Regions from separate parts of the Pedococcus sp. P2_E2 genome, predicted to be linked through region 3. Evidence: riboswitches for the same ligand, from Rfam matches in the RefSeq annotation. Region 3 holds a riboswitch; each other region holds the start of a gene.
What was found. Region 3 has a riboswitch for S-adenosylmethionine ahead of AC1DWR_RS02415 (bifunctional o-acetylhomoserine/o-acetylserine sulfhydrylase). Riboswitches for the same ligand answer to the same signal wherever they lie in the genome.

Region 1: it holds a riboswitch for S-adenosylmethionine, as region 3 does, so the genes downstream of both, AC1DWR_RS13745 (aminotransferase class V-fold PLP-dependent enzyme) here and AC1DWR_RS02415 (bifunctional o-acetylhomoserine/o-acetylserine sulfhydrylase) in region 3, are expected to answer to the same signal.
Region 2: it holds a riboswitch for S-adenosylmethionine, as region 3 does, so the genes downstream of both, ssuE (NADPH-dependent FMN reductase) here and AC1DWR_RS02415 (bifunctional o-acetylhomoserine/o-acetylserine sulfhydrylase) in region 3, are expected to answer to the same signal.

What each region holds. Positions count from the first base shown of each region.
Region 1 is NZ_JBFUEM010000006.1:101,843-111,280, forward strand. It holds gene AC1DWR_RS13715 (AzlC family ABC transporter permease) at 1-795, opposite strand, end outside; gene AC1DWR_RS13720 (N-acetyltransferase family protein) at 792-1,388, opposite strand; gene AC1DWR_RS13725 (dihydrofolate reductase) at 1,423-1,890, opposite strand; gene AC1DWR_RS13730 (thymidylate synthase) at 1,951-2,760, opposite strand; gene dapA (4-hydroxy-tetrahydrodipicolinate synthase) at 2,955-3,845, shown strand; gene AC1DWR_RS13740 (ribonuclease J) at 3,842-5,527, shown strand; gene AC1DWR_RS13745 (aminotransferase class V-fold PLP-dependent enzyme) at 5,652-7,061, opposite strand; SAM riboswitch class IV at 7,102-7,214, opposite strand; gene AC1DWR_RS13750 (FtsK/SpoIIIE family DNA translocase) at 7,605-9,438, shown strand, end outside.
Region 2 is NZ_JBFUEM010000005.1:57,900-67,337, reverse strand. It holds gene AC1DWR_RS11625 (carbohydrate ABC transporter permease) at 1-312, shown strand, start outside; gene AC1DWR_RS11620 (carbohydrate ABC transporter permease) at 323-1,267, shown strand; gene AC1DWR_RS11615 (mandelate racemase/muconate lactonizing enzyme family protein) at 1,273-2,409, shown strand; gene deoC (deoxyribose-phosphate aldolase) at 2,490-3,188, shown strand; gene AC1DWR_RS11605 (ribokinase) at 3,178-4,140, shown strand; gene rbsD (D-ribose pyranase) at 4,137-4,634, shown strand; tRNA gene AC1DWR_RS11595 (tRNA-Phe) at 4,749-4,825, opposite strand; gene AC1DWR_RS11590 (NADP-dependent oxidoreductase) at 4,998-5,921, shown strand; SAM riboswitch class IV at 6,077-6,191, shown strand; gene ssuE (NADPH-dependent FMN reductase) at 6,475-7,050, shown strand; gene AC1DWR_RS11580 (ABC transporter substrate-binding protein) at 7,050-8,105, shown strand; gene AC1DWR_RS11575 (ABC transporter ATP-binding protein) at 8,102-8,947, shown strand; gene AC1DWR_RS11570 (ABC transporter permease) at 8,947-9,438, shown strand, end outside.
Region 3 is NZ_JBFUEM010000001.1:503,932-513,369, forward strand. It holds gene AC1DWR_RS02380 (MMPL family transporter) at 1-579, shown strand, start outside; gene AC1DWR_RS02385 (RNA polymerase sigma factor) at 760-2,160, shown strand; gene AC1DWR_RS02390 (hypothetical protein) at 2,214-2,579, shown strand; gene AC1DWR_RS02395 (hypothetical protein) at 2,572-2,979, shown strand; gene AC1DWR_RS02400 (nitroreductase family deazaflavin-dependent oxidoreductase) at 3,004-3,462, opposite strand; gene AC1DWR_RS02405 (hypothetical protein) at 3,615-3,905, shown strand; gene AC1DWR_RS02410 (hypothetical protein) at 3,902-5,155, shown strand; SAM riboswitch class IV at 5,228-5,342, shown strand; gene AC1DWR_RS02415 (bifunctional o-acetylhomoserine/o-acetylserine sulfhydrylase) at 5,500-6,819, shown strand; gene AC1DWR_RS02420 (hypothetical protein) at 6,919-7,101, shown strand; gene hrpA (ATP-dependent RNA helicase HrpA) at 7,133-9,438, shown strand, end outside.

The DNA.
Region 1 (9,438 bases), on a different contig from region 3:
CCCCGGCCTCGCGGCCCCCGGCCTCGCGCCCCCCGGCCTGGCGGTCCCCGGCCCGGAGTTGCCAGTCCGCGGCGACACCTCGTCGGGCCACTGGTGCGGCGGCGGTGGGTCGTGGTGGGCGCGTCGCCACACGCCCGCCAGGAGTGCGGTGCAGGCGGCGACCAGGACGGGGACACCGGCGGGAGCATGCGGCGCGACGAGCACGGCGATCAGTGCGGCCAGCACTGCGATGGCGACGGCATCCCTCGACTTCAGCCGCGGCCACAGCAGGGCGCAGAAGGCTGCGGCCGCGGCGGCGTCGAGTCCATAGCGGCGGGGGTCGCCCATGGCATCGCCCACGAGCGAGCCGACCAGCGTCGTCGCGTTCCAGAGCACGAAGACCCCTGCGCCCGTCACCCAGAAGCCGAGTCGCGCGGCGACCGTCTCGGGCTGCGCGACACTGACCGCTGTCGACTCGTCGATCGTCAACTGGGCTGCGAAGACCTTCCGGAGTCCCCGGACGTCCAGCATCCGCGCGACCTGCAGCCCGTACAGGCCGTTGCGGACGCCGAGGAGCGTGGAGGTGGCGATGGCGGCGGGCCCCCCGGCCGCCCCGGCGGCCATGACCCCCACGAACGCGAACTGCGAACCCCCCGAGAACAGCAGCAGCGACAGCACCTGCGTCTGGAGGATCGACAGACCCGCAGCCACCGACAGGGCGCCGAAGCTGACGCCGTAGGTTCCTGTTGCCACCGCTACCGACAGGGCTTGGCGCACGACCTGGGAACGTCGCTCCGGGGTCAGGGTCGAGCTCACGGGCCCGGAGGTTCCGGCGTGATGTCGGCGACCAGGCGGACCTCGCGCGCGGTCCCACCGTCGGGAGAGACCACCCGGTCGCGGAACGCGCCGTCCGGGTTCAGCCCTGCATCGAGGAGGAACGCCCGAGTGGCTTCGTCGCCGGCCAGCACCCAGGTGTGCAACCGGTCGGCGCCGGCGCCGCGCAGGGTGTCGACGGCCGCGTTCAGCAGCCGTGACCCGTGGCCGACCCGACGCGCCTGCGGGTGGACCGCGAGCGCAGACAGCTCACCGGTGCCCGGGGACGCATCGGGGTCCTGGCTCGGGCCGATGGCCGCGAACCCCACGACCTGGTCGCCCGCACAGGCCGCGAGCAGCCGGTAGACCCCTGGGGGAGGCGCGGCAAGGGACTGGCGCCAGACGGCCGCGAAGGCTTGTGGCTCGAAGGTCTCCAGCACCTCCGCCGGCAGCACCGCGGCATACGCCTCGCGCCACACGGTGGCCTGGACGAGCCCGACGGCGGGGGTGTCGGTCTCGCGCGCCACCCTGACGCTGGCGTCGGCGAGTGGTCCGGGGGAGGAGGTGTGACCGACGTGGTCGTGCTGGTGAGCCATGGCCTGCATCCTGCCATCGGTGTTTCGAACCTCGTCAGGCGCGCTCGTACGTCACCCAGCTGAAGCCGTCGCGCCGCTCGCGCCGGACCTCGTGCCAGTGGCTCGCGTCGATGTCGGGAAAGCGCACATCACCCTGGGGCGACTGGTCCACCTCGGTGATCAGCAACCGGTGCGCCCACGGCATCGCCTCGGTGTAGACCTGCCCACCGCCGCAGACGAACACCTCGGCCGCGGGACCGGCCAGCGACAACGCCTCGCTGAGCGAGTGGGCCGTCTCCACGTCGGGGTGGCTCCAGTCGGGCTGGCGGGTCACGACGATGGTCCGGCGACCCGGCAGCACCCGGCCGATCGAGTCGAAGGTCTTGCGTCCCATGACCATCGGATGGCCCATGGTCGTCCGCTTGAAGTAGGCGAAGTCCTCGGGCAGGTGCCACGGCATGTCGTTGTCGGCCCCGATGACGCCGTTGCGGCCGACCGCGGCAATGAGCGTCACGTTGGTCATGGGCACAGGGTAGCGACCACGCGGAGGTCACCGCCGGGCCCGCACGGTCCGCGGCCTGACTCAGACCGCGATGGGCGCCTTGATCGAGGGGTGCGCCTGGTAGCCGACCAGCTCGAAGTCGCCGAGGTCGAACTGGTCGATCTCCTTGCCGGACGCGATCTTCATCTGCGGCAGGGGGAGGGGCTCTCGGGTCAGCTGGAGGGTGGCCTGTTCGACGTGGTTGGAGTACAGGTGGGCGTCGCCGAGGGTGTGCACGAAGTCACCGGGCTCGAGGTCGCAGACCTGCGCCACCATCATGGTGAGCAGCGCGTAGGAGGCGATGTTGAACGGGACGCCGAGGAAGATGTCGGCCGAACGCTGGTAGAGCTGGCAGGAGAGCTTGGGCCGGTGCCCGTCCACCGCGGGGGACACGTAGAACTGGAACATCGTGTGGCACGGCGGGAGCGCCATCGAGTCGACGTCCGCGACGTTCCAGGCCGACACGATGTGCCGACGGCTGTCAGGGTTGGTGCGGATCGACTCGATGACCTTGGCGATCTGGTCGACGTGGCCGCCGTCTGGGGTCGGCCAGGACCGCCACTGGTAGCCGTAGACCGGCCCCAGGTCGCCGTTCTCGTCCGCCCACTCGTCCCAGATGGTGATGCCGCGTTCCTGGAGCCACCGCACGTTGGAGTCGCCGCGCAGGAACCAGAGCAGCTCGCCGATGATCGACTTGAGGTGGAGCTTCTTGGTCGTGAGCACCGGGAAGCCCTCGGACAGGTCGAACCGCATCTGGTAGCCGAACACGGAGCGGGTGCCGGTGCCGGTGCGGTCGGACTTGTCCGTCCCGGTCGTCATGACGTGGTCGAGGAGGTCGAGATACTGCTGCACGGACGCAGCGTAACGCCGGGCGGCGACAGGGCACCGAAGCAGACCAAAACCGCAGCGTATGCCGCGTGGCCGGCACCGCGGCATACCTCGGTGTCGCGTCGATGCCGCCAGCTCGGCGTCACCTTCCCGCCAAATTGCGTCCCGGTCGGTGTCCGCCGCGCGGGGCGTGCTCTGCGGGGCGATAGCCTGCAGGCATGAGCACCTCGTCCCCGTTCGGCCGCGTCCTGACCGCCATGGTCAGCCCGATGAAGCCCGACGGAAGCCTCGACCTCGAGGGCGCCCGCCGACTGGTCGCCCACCTGCTCGACAGCGGCCACGACGGCATCGTCGTCAACGGCACCACCGGTGAGTCCGCCACCCTGAGCGACGACGAGTCCATCGAGATGGTGCGCCTCGTCGCCGAGGCCGTCGACGGTCGCGCGGCGGTCGTCGCCGGGGTCGGCTCCAACGCCACCGCACACAGCGTCGAGATGGCCGGTCGTGCGGCGGAGGCCGGCGCCACCGGGCTCCTGCTCGTCTCGCCCTACTACAACAAGCCGACCCAGCGCGGGCTCGTCGCGCACTGCCACGCGGTGGCCGACGTGACCGACCTGCCGGTCATGCTCTACGACATCCCGGGCCGCACCGGCATCCCGTTCGACACCGCCACGCTCCTCGAGCTCGCCGCCCACGACCGGGTCGTCGCGGTCAAGGACGCCAAGGGCGACGGGTGGGCCTCGACCAAGGTCATGGCCGCGACCGACCTGCTCTACTTCTCCGGCGACGACGCCGCGAACCTGCCCTGGCTCGCCCTCGGTGCCATAGGGGTGGTCAGCGTCGTCGGCCACGTCGCAGGCAAGGACTATGCCGCGATGGTCGCAGCCGTCGACGGCGGCGACCTCGACGGCGCCCGAGACATCCACCGACGGCTGGTCCCCGCCGTCGACGCCATCATGAGCACCTCCCAGGGTGCGATCATGGCCAAGGCCGCGCTCGTCGAGCTCGGCGTCATCGACCACGCGACGGTGCGCTTGCCGCTCGTCGAGTCACCACCGGAGCACCTGGACATCCTGCGCGCCGGTCTCAAGGAGTCTGGCCTGCTGTGAGTCATCCCCACCCCGAGCTGAACCTGCCCCGGCCGCTCGCGAAGAACGGCGTGCGCATCATCGCGCTCGGCGGTCTCGGCGAGGTCGGCCGCAACATGGCGGTCATCGAGCACGACGGCCAGCTGCTCGTCATCGACTGCGGCGTGTTGTTCCCTGAGGACCACCACCCCGGCGTCGACCTGATCCTCCCCGACTTCGAGTACCTCGAGGACCGGCTCGACGACATCCAGGCGATCGTGCTGACCCATGGCCACGAGGACCACATCGGCGCGGTGCCCTACCTGCTCAAGCTGAAGCGCGACATCCCGATCGTGGGTTCGATGCTGACACTGGCGCTCATCGAGGCCAAGCTCAAGGAACACCGGATCACGCCGTACACCCTCGGGGTCAAGGAGGGGATGCGCGAGAAGCTCGGCGTCTTCGACTGCGAGTTCGTGGCGGTCAACCACTCGATCCCCGACGCGCTCGCGGTGTTCGTCCGGACACCCGGCGGCACGATCCTGCACACCGGTGACTTCAAGATGGACCAGCTGCCGCTCGACAACCGGCTCACCGACCTGCGCGCGTTCGCGCGGCTGGGGGAGGAGGGCGTCGACCTGTTCATGACGGACTCGACCAACGCCGAGGTCCCCGGCTTCACGACGCCGGAGAAGGACATCGCGCCGGCCATCGACAAGGTCTTCCGCGACGCGGAGCGCCGGATCATCGTCGCCTGCTTCTCCTCGCACGTGCACCGGGTCCAGCAGGTGCTCAACGCCGCCGAGTCGGCCGGGCGCAAGGTCGCCATGGTGGGCCGGTCGATGGTGCGCAACATGGGGATCGCCGCCGAGCTGGGGTACCTCCACGTGCCCGACGGCGTGCTCGTCGACGTCAAGAAGCTCGACAACTTCCCCGACGACAAGGTCGTCCTGATCTGCACGGGGTCGCAGGGCGAGCCGATGGCGGCCCTGTCGCGGATGGCCAACCGTGACCACCGCATCGACGTGGGAGAGGGCGACACGGTCCTGATGGCCTCGTCGCTCATCCCCGGCAACGAGAACGCCGTCTACCGCATCATCAACGGCCTCATGCGGCTCGGTGTCAACGTCGTGCACAAGGGCAACGCCAAGGTGCACGTCTCCGGCCACGCCAGCGCCGGTGAGCTGCTCTACTGCTACAACATCGTCAAGCCCCGCAACGTGATGCCGGTGCACGGCGAGTGGCGACACCTCGTCGCCAACGCCGAGCTGGCGGTCCAGACCGGTGTGCCGCGCGAACAGGTCGTGCTGGCCGAGGACGGCGTGGTCGTCGACCTCGTCGACGGCGTCGCGCGCATCGTCGGGGCGGTCCCGTGCGGCTACGTCTACGTCGACGGGTCCTCGGTGGGTGAGTTCGACGAGGCGCTGCTCAAGGACCGCCGGATCCTGCGTGACGAGGGGTTCATCTCGGTCATCGTCGTGATCGACTCCGCCACGGGCAAGATCGCCGCGGGGCCGGAGATCCAGGCCCGGGGTTTCGCCGAGGACGACGAGATCTTCAGCCAGGTGCGGCCCAAGATCGAACAGGCGCTCGCCGAGGCCACCGGCAACGGCGTCACCGACTCCCACCAGCTCGAGCAGGTCATGCGCCGGGCGATCGGTGGCTGGGTCGGCGGCAAGATCCGCCGGCGCCCGATGATCATCCCGGTCGTCATCCAGGCCTAGCCTGCGCCTGCTCCACCCGAGAAGGGCGCGCTTCACCCGAGAACCGTTTCCGGGTGAAGCGCACCTTTATCGGGTCACCCGATAAAGGTGCGGCAGGTGGGGCTCGGGTATGCCGCGGGGGCGGCTACCAGGGGCGCGCGAGGTCGAGCGCGCGCGGGTCGCCGACCGGCAACCACCCCTGCGGTCCGTTGACGTAGTCGGCGCGGGGTCCGTGCTCGGCGAGCTCGGCCACGGCTGACAGCAACCGCTCGACGTGCTCAGCGGTCGTGGCCAGCCCGACACTGGCGCGGACGGCGGTCGTGGACCCGACGGCGTGGGGGTCGTCGAGCAGGGCGTCGACGCACAGGTGCGCACAGAACTTGCCGTCCCGGACCCCGATGCCGTGCTCGGCCGACAGGGCCGCGGACACCAGTGACGAGTCGACCCCGTCGATGGTGAAGGTCGCCACGGCAACGCGCTCGTGGTCCGGGCTGAAGAGGGAGTAGGTCTGCACGCCGTCGATGGCGGCCAGACCGTCGAGCAGACGCTGGCCCAGCGTGCGCTCGTGCTCCTCCACCGCGTCCGCGTGCGCCCGCAGGGCATGGCACGCGGCAGCGAGGGCGATCGCGCCGATGACGTTGGGACTGCCGCCCTCGTGGCGTGCGGCCCCCTTCTGCCACACGACTGCGCGCTCGGTCACGGACTTGGTGGCGCCGCCGCCGGCGAGGTAGGGCGCCGCAGCGTCCAGCCAGTCCGCCCGGCCTGCCAGGACTCCCGTGCCGAACGGTGCGTACAGCTTGTGGCCGGACAGCACGGCGTAGTCGACACCGAGGTCGTCCAGGTCCACGCGGCGGTGGGGGGCGTACTGCGCGGCGTCGAGGACCACCCTCGCGCCCGCCTGGCGGGCGATCGCCGCCAGCTCGCGGACCGGCCAGATCTCTCCCGTGACGTTGGAGGCGCCGGCGAGCACGACCAACCGGTGGCGGCCGGGGTGGTCGCGAAGCGCAGTCCGCAGGAGCGCCCTCGCGTCGCTGATGCTGCCGGGGACCGGAAGCCGGTGGGTGCGCTGGTGGGGCCACGGCAGAAGCGCGGCGTGGTGCTCGGACTCGAAGACGAAGACCTGCGTGTGGCGCGGCAGACATCGCGCCAGGAGATTGAACGAGTCGGTGCTGTTGCGGGTGAAGACGACCTCGTCGCCCTCGCGTGCCCCGACGAACGACCGCACCTCGGCCCGCGCCTGCTCGTACCAGGACGAGGTCACCCGGGAGGCCCAGCCATTGCCGCGGTGGACCGAGGAGTAGGTGCGCACCGCCGTGTCGACGGCCTTCTTGACGCTGACCAGCGCCGGCGTGGACGCCGCGTGGTCGAAGTTGGCGTAGTCCACGGCCCCGTCCAGCGTCGGCACGAGCAGCGACTCCGACACGACCGCGGGCAGCGGGCCGACCTCGCCCAGTGACCGGGCATCGGGAACAGGGCGGAGGTGGCTCTGGGTGCGGGCGTGCGCGAGGGGGGCGCTGCGACGGAAGGCTGGTGGCGGGGTGCTCGCGATCGACATGGGTAGAGCTCCTGGTCCGGGTGGGACCCGAGAGCTCCCGAGTCCGCGCTTGCCGGCTGCGGGTGCAGTCGGCCCGGTCGTCACCCGGAGCACCCCACCGCGGAGGAGGGTTGCTGGTCAGCAAGCCGGGGCTGTGCGCTGACACTCATGACCTGTCGTCGAGGGTAGCGGCACGGGTCAAGCGGGATCCAGCACGTGGGCGTGGGTTCCCGCGATCTGAGATGGCGGAAGTCCGTGACCGCCAGGTGGCCGGAGGCAGGGCCGAGCGATCTGGCGGGGCGGGTCGGCATCGCCGTCCCCACGCGACCCTTCCCCCTGTGCGCGCCTGTGCCGACGACCACTGCTGGTCGTCGGCACAGGCCCCGCCAGACGCAAGGCCCAGCGTCCCACCGGGCGTGCGCCCTGGTAAGGGCTACCTGCCCTTCGTACCCGATCGGGGAGGGCAACTCGGCCGTTCGGGCCAGGGCGATCCGGACACATTGCCTGCGGGTGGAACGCGTGTGACGCGTGTGTCCCGTGTGACCTTCGCGTAGCCTGCGGAGCATGGCGACACGTCCGTCCACACCAGCACGATCAAATGCAGGGTCGCGCTCGTCGGGGAGCCGGGGCACCGCAACACGCCCCGCCAACCGCAAGAGCAGCACACCCCGCAAGTCCCCCGCGCGTGGCAAGGCCAGCGGTGGCGGACTGCCGCTGCCCCTGCGCGCGGTCCGCGGCACCTGGATGGGCATGGCACACGTGGCCGGCGGCGCGGTGCGCCGGGTCGGCACCAGCGCCCGTGAGCTCGAGCCCGAGCACCGACGTGACGGGCTCGGCTTCTTCCTCATCGGAGTGTCGATCCTCGTCGCCGCCCGGGAGTGGTGGGCCTTCGAGGGCGCCCTCGGCGACGTCGTGCACGCCGTCGTCGCAGGCACCTTCGGACGCGTCGCCTATGCCGTGCCGCTCGCCCTGCTCTTCCTGGGCATCCGCTTCCTGCGCGCGCCGCAAGAGGACTCGGCCAACTCCCGCCTCGGTGTCGGCCTGGGCGCCCTCGCCTTCGCCGCCTCGGGGTTGGCCCACGTCGCCGCCGACATCCCCACCCCACCCCAGGGCGCCGACGGGATGCGTGACGGTGGCGGCATCATCGGGTTCCTGGCATCCAGCCCGCTCGAGGCCGCGGTGTCGGTCTACGGCACCGTGCCGATCCTGTTGATGCTGGGCTTCTTCGGCCTCCTGGTGATGACCGCGACGCCCGTGCACATGGTCCCCACCCGCCTCGCCGAGCTGCGCGACCACCTCCTCCACCGTGGGACGGTCGACGCCGGGAAGGACCCGCTCGCCGACGCGGTCGAGGACAAGCCCAGGCGTCGTCGCCGCGTGATCGACCCGGAGGGTCCGCTCGAGGGGGACGAGGCGTTCGAGCAGGCCGCTCTCGTGGCACCCGACGGTCGGCGGTTCCGCCCCGGCGAGAAGCGCCCCACCTCGCCCGGCGTTCTGGCCCCTTCGGCGACTGCCGAAACCACCTCGCCCGCCAAGGGCCCGGCCATCGAGGTCAAGGCCGCCCTTGAGGCGCCCCCGACGACCCCGCTGCCACAGCGAGTCGAGCAGCTCGCGCTCGCCGGCGACATCACCTACACGTTGCCCGACAACGCCATCCTTGAGCCGGGTTCCCCGCACAAGACCCGCAGTGCCGCGAACGACCGCGTGGTCGAGTCGCTGAGCCAGGTGCTCGAGCAGTTCGACATCGATGCCCAGGTCACCGGCTTCAGCCGTGGACCGACGGTCACCCGCTACGAGGTCGAGCTCGGCCGTGGCACCAAGGTCGAGCGCGTCACCGCGCTCTCCAAGAACATCGCGTATGCCGTGGCCTCGGCCGACGTCCGCATCCTGTCGCCGATCCCGGGCAAGTCCGCGATCGGCATCGAGATCCCCAACGCCGACCGCGAGAAGGTCAGCCTCGGCGACGTGCTCCGCAGCCAGGCAGCGCGGGGCAACGAGCACCCGATGGTGATGGGCGTCGGCAAGGACGTCGAGGGCGGCTACGTCATCGCCAACCTCGCCAAGATGCCGCACCTGCTCGTCGCGGGCGCCACCGGCGCGGGCAAGTCCAGCTTCGTCAACTCGATGATCACCTCGATCCTCATGCGGGCCACGCCCGACGAGGTGCGCATGGTCCTGGTCGACCCCAAGCGGGTGGAGCTCACGGCATACGAGGGGATCCCGCACCTCATCACGCCGATCATCACGAACCCCAAGAAGGCCGCCGAGGCGCTTGCCTGGGTGGTGCGTGAGATGGACACGCGCTACGACGACCTCGCGCAGTTCGGTTTCAAGCACATCGACGACTTCAACAAGGCGGTCAAGGCGGGCAAGGTCAAGCCGCTGGCGGGCTCGGAGC
Region 2 (9,438 bases), on a different contig from region 3:
AAGGTCGACGGGTGCGGTCCTGTCCGCAGCGCGTTGCAGATCGAGCTGCCGATGATCCGCAAGTCGGTCGTCTACATGCTGATCCTGTCCCTGGCAGCAGGCACGCAGCTGTTCGTGGAACCCCAGCTCGTCTCCCAGGCCAGCTTCGGCGTGGTTCCCAACGACTACAGCGTCAACCAGCTCGCCTACATCTATGCCTTCGGTCAGAACGACTTCAACGGATCAGCGGCCATATCGATCATGTTGCTCGTCGTCGCGGCACTCGCAGCGGGCCTGTTCGTCGCCCGCGGCCGACTCTTCGAGACGGACTGAGAGAGACGTCATGACAACCACCACGAGACCCGACACGCGGCAACGAGCCAGCAGGCCGGCATACCAGCGGGGAAGCGGCTCACCCACCTCTGGCACGTTCGCCGGGCGGACGCTGATGGCCATCGTGCTCGGCGTGTTCGCCCTGTTCTTCCTCGTACCCGTCATCTGGCTCTTCCTCGCGGCCACCAAGGACTCGCGCGAGCTGGTGAACGACGCACCCTTCAGCCTGGGGAGCCTGACCGCGTTGCGCGACAACTGGAACGCCTTGATGTCGTTCCAGGACGGAGCCATCAGCACCTGGATGACCAACTCGGTGCTCTATGCCGGGCTGGCGTTGGTCCTCACCCTGGTCGTGAGCCTCCCCGCGGGGTACGCCCTGGCCAAGATGCGCTTTCGCGGTCGGCGGCTCCTGCTGGTCGCGACCCTCGTCGTGATGCTCATGCCCGCGACCTCGCTCGTGCTGCCCATCTTCCTGGAGATCAACTACCTCAGCCTCGTGAACACCCCCCTGTCGGTCGTGCTGCCGTACTCGTTCTTTCCGTTCGGTGTCTACCTGGCTTACATCTACTTCTCGACGGCCATGCCCAGCGAGCTGCTGGAGGCGGCCAAGATCGACGGCTGCGGTGAGCTGCGGACCTTCACCTCGATCGTGCTTCCCCTCTCCACCCCCGTGGTGGCCCTCGTGGGCTTCTTCAGCTTCGTCCAGAACTGGAACAACTTCTTCCTGCCCTATGTGATGCTGCCCGGCAGTGAGGCCTACCCCATGCAGGTGGGCCTGACGCAGATGCTCGCGTCGACGCCCAACTTCAACCCTGTGGTGGGTGCCAACGCCGCCGTGAGCCCGCCGGAGCTCGTCCTGGCCACCCTCGTGTCGGTCGCGCCTGTGCTCGTGGTCTTCCTGATCGCGCAGCGGTTCCTCGTCACCGGCCTGACCGCCGGCGCGACGAAGGGCTGACGTCGATGAAGATCACCGGATACCGCAGCCTCACGACGCACCACCGGTGGGGACGCTCGGTCGGCGACGCCAACGGGTTCATCCCCGACGCGGTGACCGAGGTGCCCATCCTGATCATTGAGACAGACGAGGGGGTCGAGGGCGTCGGGCTCGGGTCGCACCGCGACGTCGACCGTGTGTTCGCGGCCGTCGAGGGCGAGGACCCGCGCGCGGTCGTCGCCCTCTATGACCGGATGCTCCGGCAGGTGTTCAAGGCAGGGCACCAGGGCGCGACCTTCGGAGCTGTCGGTGCGCTCGACATGGCGTTGTGGGACCTCAAGGCCAAGTTCGCCGGGGAGCCGTTGTGGCGCCTGCTCGGAGGCCGGGACCGGTTCGTTCCCGGATACGCCTCCGGGCTTGACGCGGGCCTGACCGAGGACGAGCTCGTCGAGGTGTACGAGTCGTTCGCCGCCCGAGGCTTCACGGCGGCGAAGGTCAAGGGTGGACTCGACCCGGCCCGCGACCTCGTCCGCCTGCGACTGGTGCGTGAGATCTTGTCGCGGGGCAACGTCTCGCCCGCGCTCATGCTCGACGCCAACGAGGTCTGGCAGCCGAAGGAGGCGATCCGTCACGTGGGCATGCTCGAGGAGCACGTCGACCTCACCTGGGTCGAGGAGCCCGTGCGGCGCTGGGACGCCGCGGGTCACCACCTCGTCCGTCGCGGCATCAAGGCCGCGGTCGCGACGGGCGAGAACCTCACCGGACTCGAGCAGTACCGACCCCTGCTCAGCGCCCAAGGGGTCGACGTCGTGCAGGCCGGGAGCGTCTGGGGCATCACCCACTTCCTGCGCGTGGCCGCGCTCGCCCATGCCTACGACCTCCCGGTCAGTCCGGTGGGCTACCACACGAATCCGCTGGCGGCCGCTGCGACATCGCTGCCCAACGTCATCGCGATCGAGGTGCAGAACCTCGAGGAGCCGCTCGGCATCACCGTCGACCACACGGTCGCCGACGGCGGCCTGGTCCTGGGTGACAAGCCGGGCAGCGGGGTCGTGGTCGACGAGTCCGCCATCGGGGGACTGTCGGGCGCCGCGTGGTCGTCGGCCAGTGGTCCCCACGTCCGCTCCAGCCGGGCGGGACTTCGCTTGACCCAGCCCACGTGACGCGGTTCACCAGCGCGGACCGCGTGACTCGATCCACCACAGACCCTGTGACCCCATCCACCAGAGAAGAAGGACCACTCATGATCGACTTCGCCGACTCCAAGGCCGTCGCCAAGGCCATCCAGTACACCAACGTGAACCCAGACCTCACGCGCGACGGAGTCCTGGAGCACCTGCGGACGGCACTGGAGTACGGCTTCGACGCCGCCATGATCGCGCCGGTGTGGGTCTCCCTCGGCAAGGAGGTGCTGGCCGGCTCCGAGGTGAAGGTGGCTTCCACCCTCAACTTCCCGATGGCCAACGACACCCTGGGTATGCGGCTCGCCGCCTTGCGGGAGCTGGCCAAGGAGGGCGCGGACGAGTTCGACTTCCCGCCCCACCCGGGCTACCTGCTGGGCGGCCAGGTCGCGGAGTACACGCGCGACATGAACGAGATCGTCAAGGCCGCGCACGACGAGGGCATGAAGGTCAAGGCGATGCTCGAGTTCGGCTACCTCGACGAGGCGCAGAAGGTGCTGGCCACGCGGATTGCCTACGAGGCCGGCATCGACTGGGTCAAGCAGTCCAGCGGATGGGGTGTGGGCGGCTGTGCCGCCACCGTGGAGGACGTGGCCCTGCTCAAGGCAAACATCGAACCGCCTTGCCGCGTCAAGGTTTCCGGCAAGGTCAACTCGCTGGAGAAGATGCAGGCGATGTTCGAGGCGGGGGCCGAGCTCGTCGGCACCAGCTCGGCGCCGCAGATCGTGGACGGGCTGGTCGGTGACGCCGATGCCTACTGAGGCTTCCACCGCCCCGCGGGTGGCCGTCATCGGGAGCTACGCCAAGGCGATCGTCATCACGGCCGACCGGATCCCCACCACCGGTGAGACCCTCGTAGGCAGGGACTACCGACAGACCTTTGGTGGCAAGGGATCTGACATGGCCGTGCAGGCCGCGCGACTCGGTGCGGCCGTCGACTTCATCGGCGTCGTCGGCGACGACCCCTTTGGTCGCGAGTTCCTGGACCTGCTCGCCGACGAGGGCGTCACGACCACCCATGTCAGGGTGACAGGTGAGCAGCCCACTGGTGTCGGCTTGATCATCAAGGACGAGGCCGGACACAACATCATCGTCGTGGACCCCGGCGCCAACGCGGTCTTCTCGACCGACGACGTGGCTGCCGCTGGCGCTTCGCTGGAGGAGGCGCTCGTTGCCGTAGCCCAGCTCGAGATCCCGCTCGCCACTGCCCTAGCCGGTCTCGCAGCGGCCAAGCGGGCGGGTCGCCAGACCGTCCTGAACCCCGCTCCTGCGGTGCCGCTGGCCGCCGTGCTGCCTGCCGAAGGACTCACGGGTGTGGATGTCATCACCCCCAACGAGACCGAGGCGCGCGTGCTTGTCGGCCTCGGTCCCGACAGCACCGAGGACAACCGGCTCATCGCGGACCGCCTGCTGGCGATGGGAGCGGGCGCCGTGGTGATCACGAGGGGCGAGCACGGCGTCGACCTCTTCACGTCCGACGACGAGGTCCACCTCGAACCCCACAAGGTGGACGTGGTCGACTCCAACGGGGCAGGCGACAGCTTCAACGCGGGACTCGCAGTCGCGCTGGCCGAGGGCCGCGACCTCGTCGAGGCGGTCCGCTTCGCCAACGCCGTCGCGGCACTGTGCTGCGAGGGCTGGGAGACCGTGCCGTCCTACCGTGACCGGTCCGCGGTCGACGAGTTCCTCGCCGCCGCCGGAGTCCGGCGATGAAGGGCGGCGCGCTCCTCCACCCGGAGCTGGCGAAGGCGTTCGCGACGCTCGGCCACACCGACACCATCCTGGTCACCGACGCCGGGTTCCCGATCCCGGCAGACGCCCACCGGATCGACCTCGGCCTGCGTCCGGGGCTGGTCGACGTGCGCGACGTGCTGCGGGTGGTCCTCGACCAGGTCTTCGTCGAAGAGGCAGTGTTCGCGCCAGAGCTCAAGTCCCACCATCCGACCCTGTACCGCGAGGTGCAGACGATCTTCACGGGTTCGGGGGCCACGTTCAGCCAGGCCAGCCACGAGCAGCTGTGCAGCGACTACGCCCCTCGGGCCAAGTTCGTGATCAGGTCGGGCTCGTTCGAGCCCTGGGCCAACTTCTCGCTGGTCGCCAGCACCGACCCGTTCGCCTGGTTCTCAGACGACGACGTGGAGATCCTGCCTGCCTATGTCGAGCGGCGCCGGCGGATCCGGGACGGGCAGATTCCCGAACTGCCCTGAGGGACGTGCACATCGTGGGCGTCGGTCGCCGCCAGCTGGGGGGCCGGCCCTGGCGATCGGCTTCACGTGAAGTCGAGACCGCCGGTCATCGAGGTGATGACCGGCGGTCTCGGGTGGTGGCCAGGGGCGGGGTCGAACCGCCGACCTTCCGATTTTCAGTCGGACGCTCGTACCAACTGAGCTACCTGGCCGTGGGTGCATGTGCGTGATGGTGACCATGCAATCCAGAACATGCGATCGCGGCGGCCTCGTGCCGAAGCCCGGGGGACCGTCGCGACTGCAGGATCATAGCCGATCCGTGCTGCCCCCTCACAACCGACGGTCATCGCGGAATACCCCGTGGGTGGCGACGTTGCCCCCACCATGAAGGCAATCACCTTCGCCGAGTACGGCGACCCCGACATCCTCCAGCTCACCGACCTCCCCGACCCCAAGGTCGGCCCCGGCGAGGTGCTCATCCGCGTGCGCAGCGCAGCCGTGAACCCTGTCGACTGGAAGGTCATGAAGGGCTATCTCGACGGCCTCATGGTCGTGGAGTTCCCCGCGATCCCGGGCTGGGACGTCTCGGGAGTCGTCGAGGCGGTCGGCCCCGACACCCCCGAGTGGGCCCCCGGCGACGAGGTGATCGCCTACGCCCGCAAGGACTGGGTGCAGGGCGGCACCTTCGCCGAGCTTGTCACCGCGCCCGTCCGCACGGTCGCCCGCAAGCCGAAGTCCCTCGACTGGCACCAGGCGGCGGGCCTCCCGCTTGCCGGCCTCACGGCATACCAGCTGATCGCTCGGCTGGGACTCAAGGATGGCGAGACGGTCCTCGTGCACGCCGCCGCCGGTGGAGTCGGTCTCTTCGCCGTGCAGATCGCCCGAGCTCTCGGCGCGCGCGTGATCGGCACCGCCTCCGAGGGCAACCACGAGTTCCTGCGCGGGCTGGGTGCAGAGCCGGTGACGTATGGCGCGGGGCTGGCCGAGCGCGTACGTGAGCTGTCGCCCGACGGCGTGGACGTCGTGGCCGACTTCGTCGGCGGGGTCCTGGACGTCACGCAGGCCGTTCTCGCCGACGGTGGACGGCACGGGTCGATCGCCGACGGCACCGTCGCCGAGGCCGGTGGCATCGCCGCATGGGTGCGGCCCAACGCCGAGGACCTGACTGCGCTGGGCGACCTCGCCGACGCGGGTCGGCTGACCGTGCCGGTGGCCGACGTGTTCGCGCTCGCGGATGCGGCTGAGGCGTTCGAGCTGAGCCAGACCGGGCACGTCCGCGGCAAGATCGCCATCGAGGTCAGCGTCTGACGGACCCTGGCGGGCCCCCGCCACGCATATGACGCCTGTCCAAAAGGGCGCCCGCGCAACGGATTCCGTGCGTGGGCGCTCTTTGTCGTCCCACCATGCGAGAGGCATATCCTACTTATTTGATAGGCAATGAAGGAACCGCTACCTTCGACGTAGGTCATGAGCTCCAGTGACAAGCCCCGGCTCGCTGGACGGCAACCCTCCCACTCGCGGTGGGGTGCTCCGGGTGAAGACCAGGTGGCAGTCGAACGACCGCCGCAAGCGCGAGGCTCGAGCCTCATCCGAGGACGGAAACCCATGAAGGACAACGGATCCAGGCAGGCAGCCGATCGCTCCTGCCGACCCGTCCTGCGCAGGCACATCGACCTGCTCAGGGTTTCCAGCGCGCTCTGTCGCCCCTGACGCGCGCCCTCGTCGTTCGTCGGCTTCAGCCGGTCTCTGACCTGCGCTCGTAGGTCTGTTCGGCACCTGCTGCCTCGAAACCCATTCTCCTCCAACGGTTCTGCGCCTCGGCGCGGGACCGGCGATTCCCCTTGCCCGAAAGGATCCACCCATGGCTGTCATTGCCACGATCTCCAGCAGTCCCTCCCTCTCCTCCAAGACCGACGCCGTCCTCTCCGACATCGCGAGACAGCTCCAACGCGCCGGCCACGTCGTCGTCCCGATCGTGTTGCGGGACCTGCCGGCCGGCCCACTCCTGCGCGGGGACGCCCATGACCCCGACGTGGCCCGCGCCGTGGCTGCGCTCGAGGCGGCAGACGCGGTCGTCGTGTCCACCCCGGTCTACAAGGCGGCCTACGGCGGCCTGCTCAAGACCTTCCTCGACCTGCTGCCGCAGTTCGCGCTGCGGGGCAAGGTCGTCCTGCCGGTGGCCACCGGCGGCACGCCCGCCCACGTGCTGGTCGTCGACTATGCCCTCCGCCCCGTCCTGGCGAGCCTGTCGCCGAGCAGCATCACCCCGGGCTGGTTCGTCCTGGCCGACCACGTGAGGCTCGTCGACGGGGGTGAGGCCTTCCTCGACGAGGCTGCCCTGCGCCCGCTGCGCGAGGTCACGACCGTCTTCCTCGACACCGTGGCAGGACGCTCGCTGGTCACCGCGGGTGCCGTGCTCCGCGAGGCGGTGGCCTGATGCGCACGATCCGTGGTTCCTTCACCGCGAGCCGGGCGCTGGTCGCCTCGCTGGCGGCGGCCCTCCCACTCGTCCTGGTGTCCGGCTGCTCGCTCCCGTCGAGCGAGGCCAGCACGTCCGCGAAGGACAAGGGGCCGGTGACCATTCGCTACCAGGGGTGGGCCAACTCGGTGTCCCTACCTGAGCTCGCCTCCGACCTGGGCTACTTCCCCACCCTCAAGCTCAACTGGGTCGGCAACACCACGAGCGGTCCCCAGGACATCCAGTCCGCGGCCACGGGGCAGACCGACTTCGGCGGTGCGTTCTCCGGCGCCGTGGTCAAGCTCATCAGCGCCGGCGCCCCGGTCAAGGCCGTCATCAACTACTACGGCGAGGACGTCAGGACGTTCAACGGCTTCTACGTCAAGGACGACAGTCCGATCCGGACCCCGCACGACCTGATCGGCAAGAAGGTCGCTGTCAACACCCTGGGGGCGCACGCCGAGGCGGTCATCGACACCTACCTGAAGAAGAACGGCCTCACGCCGGCGCAGATCAAGCAGGTGCAGCTGGTCCCGCTGCCCCCGAACGACACCGAGCTGGCCGTTCGGCGTGGGCAGGTCGACGTCGGCACCCTCTCGGGGGTCCTGCAGGACCACGCCATCGCCACGGGTGGGCTGCGGTCGCTGTTCAGCGACTACGAGCTGTTCGGCGCCTTCAACGGTGGTCAGTACGTCCTGCGGGACGACTTCATCGCCAAGCATCCTGCGGCAGCCAAGGAGTTCGTCACCGGGGTCGCCAAGGCGATCGAGTGGGAGCGCACGAGCCCTCGCGAGACCGTCATCGCGCGGTTCAGCACCATCATCGAGAAGCGTGGTCGCAACGAGAAGACCGACAACCTCAAGTTCTGGAAGAGCGTGGGAGTCGCCAGCAAGGGCGGCGTGATCAGCGACCAGGACTTCACCCGCTGGGAGCCGTGGCTCGTCGACAGCGGGGTCCTCAAGCAGGGCGCGCTCAAGCCCCGCGACCTCTACACCAACGACTACAACGGGCTCGCGTCGAAGGCGTCCTCATGAGTGCCCACATCGAGCTGCGTGGCGTGACCAAGGAGTTCGCGCTCCGCCCGACCAGGGACCAGCCGCAGGCGCGCACGCTGGTCGCGCTGGAGGACGTGTCGCTGGAGGTGCCACGCGGTGAGTTCCTCACGCTGGTCGGACCGAGCGGGTCGGGCAAGACCACCTTGCTCGACCTGCTCGGCGGGCTGAGCCGCCCCACGAGCGGCAGCGTCCTCGTGGACGGCGCCGAGGTGACCGGTCCCGGTCTCGACCGGGGCATCGTCTTCCAGCAGTACGCCCTGTTTCCCTGGCGGACCACCCTCGCCAACGTGACGTTCGGCCTCGAGCAGCGGGGACTGAGTCGCCGCGAGCGCACCGAACGGGCCCGCGAGAACCTGGCCCTCGTGGGGCTCGAGGGGTTCGAGGACCGCTACCCCCACGAGCTCTCCGGTGGGATGAAGCAGCGGGTCGCGATCGCCCGGAGCCTGGCCTACCAACCCGGGATCCTCCTCATGGACGAGCCGTTCGCGGCCCTTGACGCGCAGACCCGTGAACAGCTGCAGGACGAGCTGCTGCGGATCTGGCGAGCCACCGACACGACGGTCGTGTTCATCACCCACGGCATCGAGGAGGCGGTCTACCTCGGCCAGCGCGTGGCCGTCCTGAGCGCCCGCCCCGGGCGTCTCAAGGCCCTCGTCGACGTCGACCTCGGCGACCGCGAGTCCACCACGGACCTGCGGTCGGACCCCCGCTTCGTGCACTACCGGCACGAGGTCTGGACGCTCCTGCACGACGAGGTGCGCCGCGCCCAGGACGCCGGTCACCTCAAGATCCAGCCCGACGGCACAGAGAAGGCAGCCTGATGAGCACCGCAACCCTGGACCCAGGTCGTGATCTGACAGCGCCGACGCAGCCCGGCCCGGCACCCGAGGCGAGCGTGGCTCGGCGGGCTGCCACGCGGCATACCTGGTGGGGTGCCGTCGCGCGCCGCCTCGGGCGGGGGACGCGCAGGTCTGCGGCCGTCGTGCTCTTCCTGCTGTTGTGGGAGTTCGGCACGCAGTACCTGCTCGACCCCGCGCGCAAGGTGTTCCTCCCGCCTCTGCACGAGGTGCTCCAGGCGTGGTGGGGACTGGTCCAGAGCGGCCAGCTCCAGCAGCACGTCGCGGCCAGCCTGACCCGGTCGGTGATCGGGTTCAGCGTCGCGGTCGTCGCGGGCATCGGGCTGGGACTCGTGGTGGCGTGGTACGACGGCCTGCGCGAGTTCCTCACGCCGCTGCTGGAAGCCTTCCGCAACACGGCCGCCCTCGCGCTCCTGCCGGTCTTCGTCCTACTGCTCGGGATCGGGGAGACGAGC
Region 3 (9,438 bases):
GCCTTCGGTTCGGTCGTGCTGCCCCTCAAGGCCATCGTGATGAACGGCGTGTCCATCGTCGCGTCCTTCGGCGTGGTCACCTGGATCTTCCAGGAAGGTCACCTGTCGGGGCTGCTGGGCTTCACTTCTCCCGGCTACCTCGACGTGACCCAGCCGATCCTGATGCTCGCGATCCTGTTCGGCCTCTCGATGGACTACGAGGTGTTCCTGCTCAGCCGCGTGCGTGAGGAGTGGGACCGCACCGGGGACAACACCCGGGCGGTCGCGGCCGGCGTGCAGCGGTCCGGGCGCATCATCACCAGCGCCGCCCTGCTGCTGGCCGTCGTCATCGGTGGCTTCGCGACGAGCGGGATCGTCTTCCTCAAGATGATCGGGGTGGGCATGCTCGTGGCCGTCCTGCTCGACGCCACCGTCGTGCGGGCCCTGCTCGTGCCCGCCACGATGCGACTGCTGGGCAGGGCGAACTGGTACGCACCCGGTCCACTCGCGCGGTGGTGGGAGCGGCACGGACACCGTGAGGAGCCAGCTTCTCGCGAGTCGGTCCTGGTGCCCGCCCCGGAGCTGGCAGTCGCGCCCTGACCCGGGCGGGCGGCATACCGTGCCAGGGCTTCGGTGCTCACCGAAGCCCTGGCCACGGCACCACCGCCCCCGCTGCCTGCCGGCGGCTGCCGGGACTGCTCTCGGGTGACTTGACCAAGTCTTGACTTTGGGGCCAAACGGATGAGGGGACGGCGCGGGCCGAACCGCGATACTGAGATCGTGCTGGGGACCGAATTCACGCGCACCCTGCGCGCCGCCCAAGCCGGCGAAGAGGATGCCTTCGCCCGGCTCTGGCGTGATGCCAACCCGGCCATGATCCGCTACCTGCGGGTCGTCGGGCACGACGATCCCTACGACGAGGCCTGCGAGGGCTGGATCACCGTCGTGCGCGGTCTGCCCGGGTTTGTCGGGGACGAGCTCGCCTGGCGCGTGTGGTTGCTCGCCTGTGCCCGCCAGCGCGCCGAGGAGAGCACGCTCCGACGGGCCTGGGGGTCGGTCACCGTGCTGCCGGGGATCCAGGTCGAGGGCGATGGCGAGCTCGACATCGACGAGCTGATCGAGTCCGACGCAGGAGGCGACCCGGTGCACCGCGGGATCAACGACACCCTGACCGCGTTGCGCGCCCTGCCCCTCGGGCAGGGCGAAGTCGTCGTGCTGCACCTGGGGGCGGGCTTGCCGCCCAGTGCGGTGGCCGACGTCGTCGGCGTGGACCAGGCGAACATCGAACGGGCCGAGTCGCGGGCCCTGGAGCGGCTGGCCACCGACGCCGACCTGCTCGCGTGGTCGTTGGCCGCCCCTCCCACGCCGGCGGAACTGGCTGACGAACACATCGCGTTGAGTGCCTTCCGCAAGATCCCGTCCTCGGCACGCCGGTCGCCGGGGGTCAAGGTCATCGCCATCGGTCTGGGCTCCGCGGGCGCCGTGACCGCGGCGGCAGCCGGTCGGTCGCGGGCCGCGCTCCTGACCGCGACGGCCCTGTCCGTGTCGGTGATGTCGCTGGGCGGTCTCGGGGCAGCCGCCTACGTCGGGGTGCTGCCCGACCCGGTCCAGCAGGTCCTGCACGACACCGTCGGGGCACCGGCGCCCGAGGCCCCGGGCAAGGGCACGTCATCGGACCCCGGGAGCAACCCGACGACCCCGCCGAATGCAGGCGTGGGGCCCCATGCCGCGGGCAGCCCCGCCGCAGGCCTGTGCAGGGCGTGGGCCTCGGACAAGGCCAAGGGCACCGCTCGCGACCGGTCGGTCGCCTTCCGCAACCTGACGGGCACTGCCGGTGGGGCGGACCGGGTGGAGGCGTACTGCGCAGGGGTCCTCGCGGCCAAGCCCACCAAGGGTTCGTCGGCACCGACGGCGCGCGTCATCCCGTCGGCCAAGCCCACGCACCCGACGAAGCCGTCGACCACCAAGGCACCGAGCACCAAGACGCCGGCTCCGCACTCGCCCGCGACGCATGCCCCCAACCTCACCCCCAACTCGACGAAGTCCGTGACGCCGCCCGCCCAGGGCAAGTCGGCCAAGGCCGGCACCTCGGCGTCCGCCCCGAGTGACCCGGCCACGACCGGCGACAGAGAGGCGCCGAACCCGCGGTCGTCCGGCAAGGGCGTCAAGACCGGCGGCTGACGGTCCCCGACCGGCGAACGACCACGACGGGGCGCTCGCGTAGGCTTCCCGCCGTGCTCCTCCCGCTGACCGTCGTCGTGCTCGTGGCGGCGGTGTGCCTGATGGCCGTCGCCGCCTGGTATGCCGCGCGCAGCCGCCTCGTCGACGACCGCCTCCTGCTCGTGGCCGGGGTGACCGAGCTGGGGCTCCTGGTGCAGCTGGTGGTCTGCCTCGTCCATCTCGGGCGGGTACCCGGTGGCGGCGCCGAACAGGCGACGTTCGCGGCCTATGCGATCACGCTTCCCTTCGTGCCGCCGGCGGCACTGTTCCTCGCGCTGAAGGAGAAGACCCGCTGGGCGATGGGGGTCGTGGCCGTCGGGGCGTTCGCCGTCGCGGTCATGACCGCTCGACTCCAACAGATCTGGAACCTCCGTGGCTGAGACCCCGTCCGCCCCTTCGACCCGATCGGGACCGGGCGTGGTCCTCGTCGCGGTCTACGGCCTGCTGGCTCTCGCGGCCACCGGTCGTTCGGTGCTGCAGATCTCCGAGTACTTCTCGAGGGCGCCGCTGGCCTATGTCCTGTCGGCGCTCGCAGCGGTCATCTACCTCATCGCGACGGTCGCGCTGGAGCGCGGCGACCTCACGTCGCGCCGCGTCGCGCTGGTGGCGATCAGCGTCGAGCTGGCAGGCGTGCTCATCGTGGGTCTGGCGTCCTACCTGGCCACGGACGCCTTCCCCGACAAGACGGTGTGGTCGCACTTCGGGTCCGGCTACGGCTTCGTGCCACTGGTGCTGCCGGTGCTCGGCCTGCTCTGGTTGCGGCGCACCCGTCCCAGCTGAGGGCTGGTCGGCTGTCGTCGACCGCTAGTCCGTGGCTTCGTCGACCGGCTCGTCGACTGGTTCGAGGACGAACACGGGGATCAGCCGGTCGGTCTTGACCTGGTAGTCGGCGTAGGGCGGGAACGCCTCGACGCACCGCGGCCACCACTCCTCGCGCTCGGCACCCTCGAGCTCCCGGGCCCGGACCGTCCACGTGCGGTCGTCGTCCTGGAGGTCGAGGACCGGGTTCTTGCGGATGTTGGCGTACCACTTGGGGTGCTCCGGCGCGCCACCCTTGCTCGCCACCGCGGCATACACACCGTCGTGCTCGACGCGCATCAACGGCACCTTTCGCACCTTGCCGGAGAGGCCGATCATGGTCAGCATCACGACCCGTCGACCCTGGATGGCGACCGCTCGGGTCGTCCCGGCGGCCTCGATCTGCTCGACCTGCGTTCGGACCCAGCCGGTGGGGCTGGCGACGTACTCACCAACAATGCTCATGGGTCCATCACAGCACGAACCGGCACATCTCGGGTGGAGGGGTCGAGCAGGCGGGTCGGCTCGGTGGGAGCTGTCGGGCGCCGAGGATCCGGCGCACATGCGACTGTGGACAACTCCGGGAGGCGTCCCACGACCGACCTACCCTCGGACCCATGACCCGGATCGAGGTGAACTCCGACACCATCGTGGCGCTGGGCGCTTCCCTCCGGGAGGTGGCCGACGACCTCCTCTGGCAGGCGGTGCGCAGCTCGGAGCAGACCTGGGCGCTGGGCCCCGGCGACAGCGCCGGAGCCCTCGCGTCGGTGCTGGGTGACTTCGAGCACCAACGTCACGTGCTCGGCCGCGCGCTCGAGGACCTCGCGGCCGCGACGGCGCTGGCCGGGCGGCTGTACGCCGACGTCGAGGGCAGGAGCGCCGCTGCCTTCGACGGTGGCCAGGGATGACGATCCTGAGGCCGCTGTCGGGTGATCCCGGCACGGTGCGCGCACTCGCCGACCGGCTGGCCGGGCAGGGCGAGCTGCTGCTGGCCCTGGCGAGCACGGTGCGAAGCCTCGGCGACCCGAGCAGGACGACCTGGGAGGGGCCGGGCGGCGCCGCCTTCGCCGCTCGGTCCCGCACCGCGGCCTCGCTCCTGGTCTCGGTCGGGCGTCGCTACGCGGTGTCGGCGGTGGCCCTGCGGCCCCTTGCCGCAGCCCTGGCGGAGGCGCAGCACGACGCCTCCTGGGCGGTGACGACGCACGCGGAGGCGTGGCAGCTAGCGGTCGCCCTCGGCAACCGGCGGGTGACGGCGCAGGAGAGCGCCGACCCGACGCAGCGTGCGGTCGCCGCGGACTTGCACCGCAAGGAGCTGGAGCAGCTCGAGCTCGTCCAGGTCGCCGAACGCCGCCATGCCGCAGCCTGGCATCGGTTCGCCGAGGCGGACCACCGGTGCGCCACGGTTCTGCACCAGCTCGTCCAGGACGGCCTCGACGACTCACGGATGTACGACTCGCTGACGGGGCTCAGTCGCGGGGCCGGCGTGCTCGGGAGCGCGGCAGGGGCCGTGGCGATGGCTCCCACGCCGCCGTCCAAGGCGCTGGGGGTCGCCGCCGGGGCGTGCGACGGACTCCAGCTGACGGCAGACGCGGTGGTCAAGGTCGGCTACGGCGACGGGGACTGGGGCCACATCGGCGTGGGCGCCGCCATGTCGGTCACCGGCGCCGCGTCCGGCGTGCTCAAGCGAGGCGCCCTGGCGACGAACCCCGCGGCCCTCGCGGGCCCGACGAGGACGGCGCGACGCTCGCTGCGCTTCGGCACGGCTCAACGGCTCCGGCTCGCGACGGCCGAGGAGCTTCGCCGCGCCGGTCGAGCCGAGTACCAGCCCGACGCCCGCACGTTCCGCGCGACCCGGTCGCCGGGCTCGCCGACCGCGACGGCGCACTGGGTGGCCGAGCAGGTCGCGGGACGTGCACGCGTCCTCGTGCGCAACAAGTGGCTCGACGACCTCGCCCTGGTGACCCGTGACCCCGACCGGTCGCGGACGATGTTCGTCACCGGCCTCGCGGCCGAGGCGACCGCGGCGGGTCTGGGGGCCGTCGGCACCGGGCGCGACCTGTACGCCCGGCACGAGGGGGACCTGGCGATGCGGGCCCGCGACGCCACCGACGCGCGCGGCACCACCCCCGATCCCGACCCACGTCCCGGCGCTCGCTGACCCGCCGTTCGTGCGTCCGCCATGAGAGATGGGTATGCCGCTCGCTCACCTCCCCGGCGTAGCCTCGGCCCAGGTCATGAGTGCCAGCGACAAGCCCCGGCTCGCTGGCCGGCAACCCTCCTCCGCGGTGGGGTGCCCCGGGTGAAGACCTGGCGGGCGGCGCAGTTGCCGTCCGCAAGCGCGGGAGACCCACCACGTGTCCCGCACCGTTCCGGCGGTGGCATCAGTGATCACAGGACCTCGGGAGCTCGAACCTCCCCTTCACAGGCACCTCGACCACCCGCTCCGCCGGTGACGGGCCCCCGATCCGTGCCACGCGGCATACGAGAGTGAAGGACACCGAGATGAGCTCCACCAACTGGTCGTTCGAGACCCGGCAGGTCCACGTCGGACAGGAGCCGGACGCCGCCACCGGCGCTCGCGCCCTGCCGATCTACCAGACGACGTCCTACGTCTTCAAGGACACGGAACACGCGGCAAACCTGTTTGCCCTCAAGGAGTTCGGCAACATCTACACCCGCATCATGAACCCGACCCAGGACGCTGTCGAGCAGCGAGTCGCGTCGCTCGAGGGCGGGGTCGGGGCGCTGCTGGTCGCCTCGGGCCAGGCCGCCGAGACCCTGGCCATCCTCAACATCGCCGAGGCGGGGGACCACGTCGTGGCGAGCCCGAGCCTGTACGGCGGCACCTTCAACCTGCTCAAGCACACCCTCCCCAAGTTCGGGATCGAGGTGGGCTTCGTCGAGGACCCCAACGACCTGGAGTCGTGGCGGGCCGCCGTCCGGCCCAACACCAAGCTGTTCTTCGGCGAGACGATCTCCAACCCGAAGTCGGAGGTGCTCGACATCGAGGGCGTCGCGGCCGTCGCCCACGAGGCCGGAGTGCCGCTCGTCGTGGACAACACGATCGCGACGCCCTACCTCATCCGTCCGCTGGAGTGGGGAGCCGACATCGTCGTGCACTCGGCGACCAAGTACCTCGGTGGTCACGGCACGTCGATCGCAGGGGTGATCGTCGACGGGGGCACGTTCGACTTCGGGGCCGACCCCCACAAGTTCCCCAACTACAACACCCCGGAGGAGAGCTACCACGGGCTGGTGTTCGCGCGGGACCTCGGCGTGGGGAGTGCCTTCGGCGCCAACCTCGCGTTCATCCTCAAGGCGCGCGTCCAGCTGCTGCGCGACCTTGGTCCCGCGATCGCACCGTTCAACGCCTTCCTCATCGCCCAGGGCATCGAGACGCTGAGCCTGCGCATCGAGCGGCACCTGGAGAACACGCACAAGGTGGCGGCGTTCCTCCAGCAGCACGAGCAGGTCGAGCAGGTCGTGTGGGCCTCCCTGCCGGACCACGAGTCGTACGCGAAGGCAACGAAGTACACGCCGCGGGGTGCTGGGGCGGTGCTGGCGTTCGAGATCGTCGGCGGCGTCGAAGCGGGGCGACGGTTCGTCGAGTCCCTCGTGCTGCACAGCCACGTCGCCAACATCGGTGACGTGCGCTCGCTCGCGATCCACCCGGCCTCCACGACCCACTCCCAGGGCCCGGACGGCGATCGTCTGAAGGCCGGGGTGACGCCGGGGCTGGTGCGCCTCGCCGTGGGCATCGAGCACATCGACGACATCCTTGCCGACCTGGAGCAGGGCTTCATCGCGGCCAAGGGCGTCTGAGCCGACTGCTGACACCTGCGTCCGACCCAACACGTCGAATGCAGGTGTCAGCCGGCGGCCGCGGGGGGATACTGGGGCATGGCTTCGCATCCGGGGCCCGTGACGCTCCACCTGCACGTCCACACGGTCCACCTTCCACACCAGGTCGCACCGCTTCTCCTCGTCGCGGTCGTGACGGTCCTTGCCGTCGTCCTCGTGCTGGTGACCGTCGCAGGTGGCGGGGCGATCCTGGCTCCCGACCAGCTGCCGAACCCGCGCAACCTGACGACACTGGTGCGCTGAGCAGATCCAGGGGTGGCTGGGGCTCACCCGTATGATTTCGCCCGTGTCCTCCGAGCAGCGGTCCCGGTCTCGGCGGCCACGTCGGGCGGGCCCACCTCGGCCCGCGCGCGTCCCGCCGCCCGTGCCGGAGCTCAAGTACCCGCCGGACCTGCCGGTCGTCACGCGCAAGGACGACATCGCCGCCGCGATCCGCGACCACCAGGTCGTCATCGTCGCGGGCGAGACGGGCTCGGGCAAGACCACCCAGCTGCCCAAGATCTGCCTCGAGGTGGGGCGCGGGCAGGCCGGACTGATCGGGCACACCCAGCCGCGACGCATCGCAGCCCGCTCGGTCGCCGAGCGGATCGCCGAGGAGCTCGAGGTGGAGCTCGGCGGCGCGATCGGCTACCAGGTGCGTTTCACCGACCAGAGCAGCGACTCCACCCTCGTCAAGGTGATGACCGACGGCATCCTCCTCAACGAGATGCAACGAGACCGGTTGCTGCGCAAGTACGACACGATCATCATCGACGAGGCGCACGAGCGGTCGCTCAACATCGACTTCATCCTCGGCTACCTCAAGCAGCTGCTACCGCGACGCCCTGACCTCAAGGTCATCATCACGTCGGCGACGATCGACCCCCAGCGGTTCGCGGAGCACTTCCTCTCGGCCCGTGGTGAGCCGGCGCCGATCATCGAGGTGTCCGGCCGCACCTACCCGGTGGAGGTCCGCTACCGCCCCCTCGTCGACCCTGAGCGACCCACCGCCGAAGAGCGCGACCAGGTCACCGGCGTGTGTGAGGCCGTCGAGGAGCTGTGGACCGAGCGGGCCGCGGACGGCACCGGTCACGACATCCTCGTGTTCCTGTCCGGGGAGCGCGAGATCCGGGACACGGCGGACGCGCTGGAGAGCATGAAGCTGCCGCAGACCGAGGTGCTCCCGCTCTACGCGCGCCTGTCCGCGGCCGAGCAGCACAAGGTCTTCGGACGAGCCGCCGGACGCCGGATCGTGTTGGCCACCAACGTCGCCGAGACCTCGCTCACTGTGCCCGGCATCCGCTACGTCGTCGATGCCGGCACCGCGCGCATCTCGCGGTACTCCCAGCGCACCAAGGTGCAGCGGCTGCCGATCGAGGGGATCTCGCAGGCGAGTGCGAACCAGCGCGCCGGCCGCTGTGGGCGCCTCGCCGACGGCATCTGCATCCGGCTGTACTCCGAGGAGGACTACGAGGCGCGACCGGAGTTCACCGAGCCCGAGATCCAGCGCACCAGCCTCGCGTCCGTCATCCTCCAGATGACCTCGCTGGGCCTCGGCGACATCGCGGCCTTCCCCTTCGTGGACGCCCCGGACGCCCGTCAGGTGGCCGACGGCATCCGACTGCTGGAGGAGCTGCAGGCCTTCGACATCGGGCAGGACGGCCCAGACGGGTATGCCGCGGCGTCGCCCTCCACGGGCCCGCCCCGGAAGGGGCGTGGCCGCGGAAGGCGGCTCACGGCATACGGGACGTCGTTGGCCCGGCTGCCCGTGGACCCGCGGCTGGGACGCATGCTGATCGAGGCGGGCGCGCTGGGCTGCACCCGCGAGGTGCTGGTCATCGTCGCCGCGCTCTCCATGCAGGACCCGCGCGAGCGACCTGCCGACAAGCAGACCCAGGCCGACCAGTCGCATGCGAGGTTCCGCGACGAGCACTCTGACTTCATGTCGTTGCTGAACCTGTGGGCCTATCTCAAGGAACAGCAGAAGGCGTTGTCGCACAGTGCTTTTCGGCGCATGTGCCGCACGGAGTACCTGCACTACCTGCGGGTGCGGGAATGGCAGGACCTGCACAGCCAGCTGCGCAAGGCGTGCCAGGACGTCGGCATCGACACCAAGGCGGCGACCGCAGCCCCGGGGGAGCCGCCCAACGCCGACCTCATCCACCAGGCGTTGCTGGCCGGACTGCTGTCCCACATCGGGCTGCGCGACGAGGCCAAGCGTGACTACCTGGGGGCCCGCGGTGCACGGTTCGGCATCTCGCCCGGCTCGACGCTCTTCCGCCGCCAGCCGACCTGGGTGATGTCGGCCGAGCTCGTCGAGACGACCCGGCTGTGGGCGCGCAGCAACGCCAGGATCGACCCGATCTGGGCCGAGCGGCTGGCCCACCACCTCGTCAAGCGCACCTACTCCGAGCCGCGTTGGTCTCGCAAGCAGGGCGCCGTGGTGGCGACCGAGAGGGTCACGCTCTACGGCGTCCCCCTCGTGGCCGCCCGCACCGTGCAGTATGCGCGGATCAACCCCGAGGAGTCGCGGGACCTGTTCATCCGGCATGCCCTGGTCGAGGGGGACTGGGACACGCACCACGCGTTCTTCACCGCGAA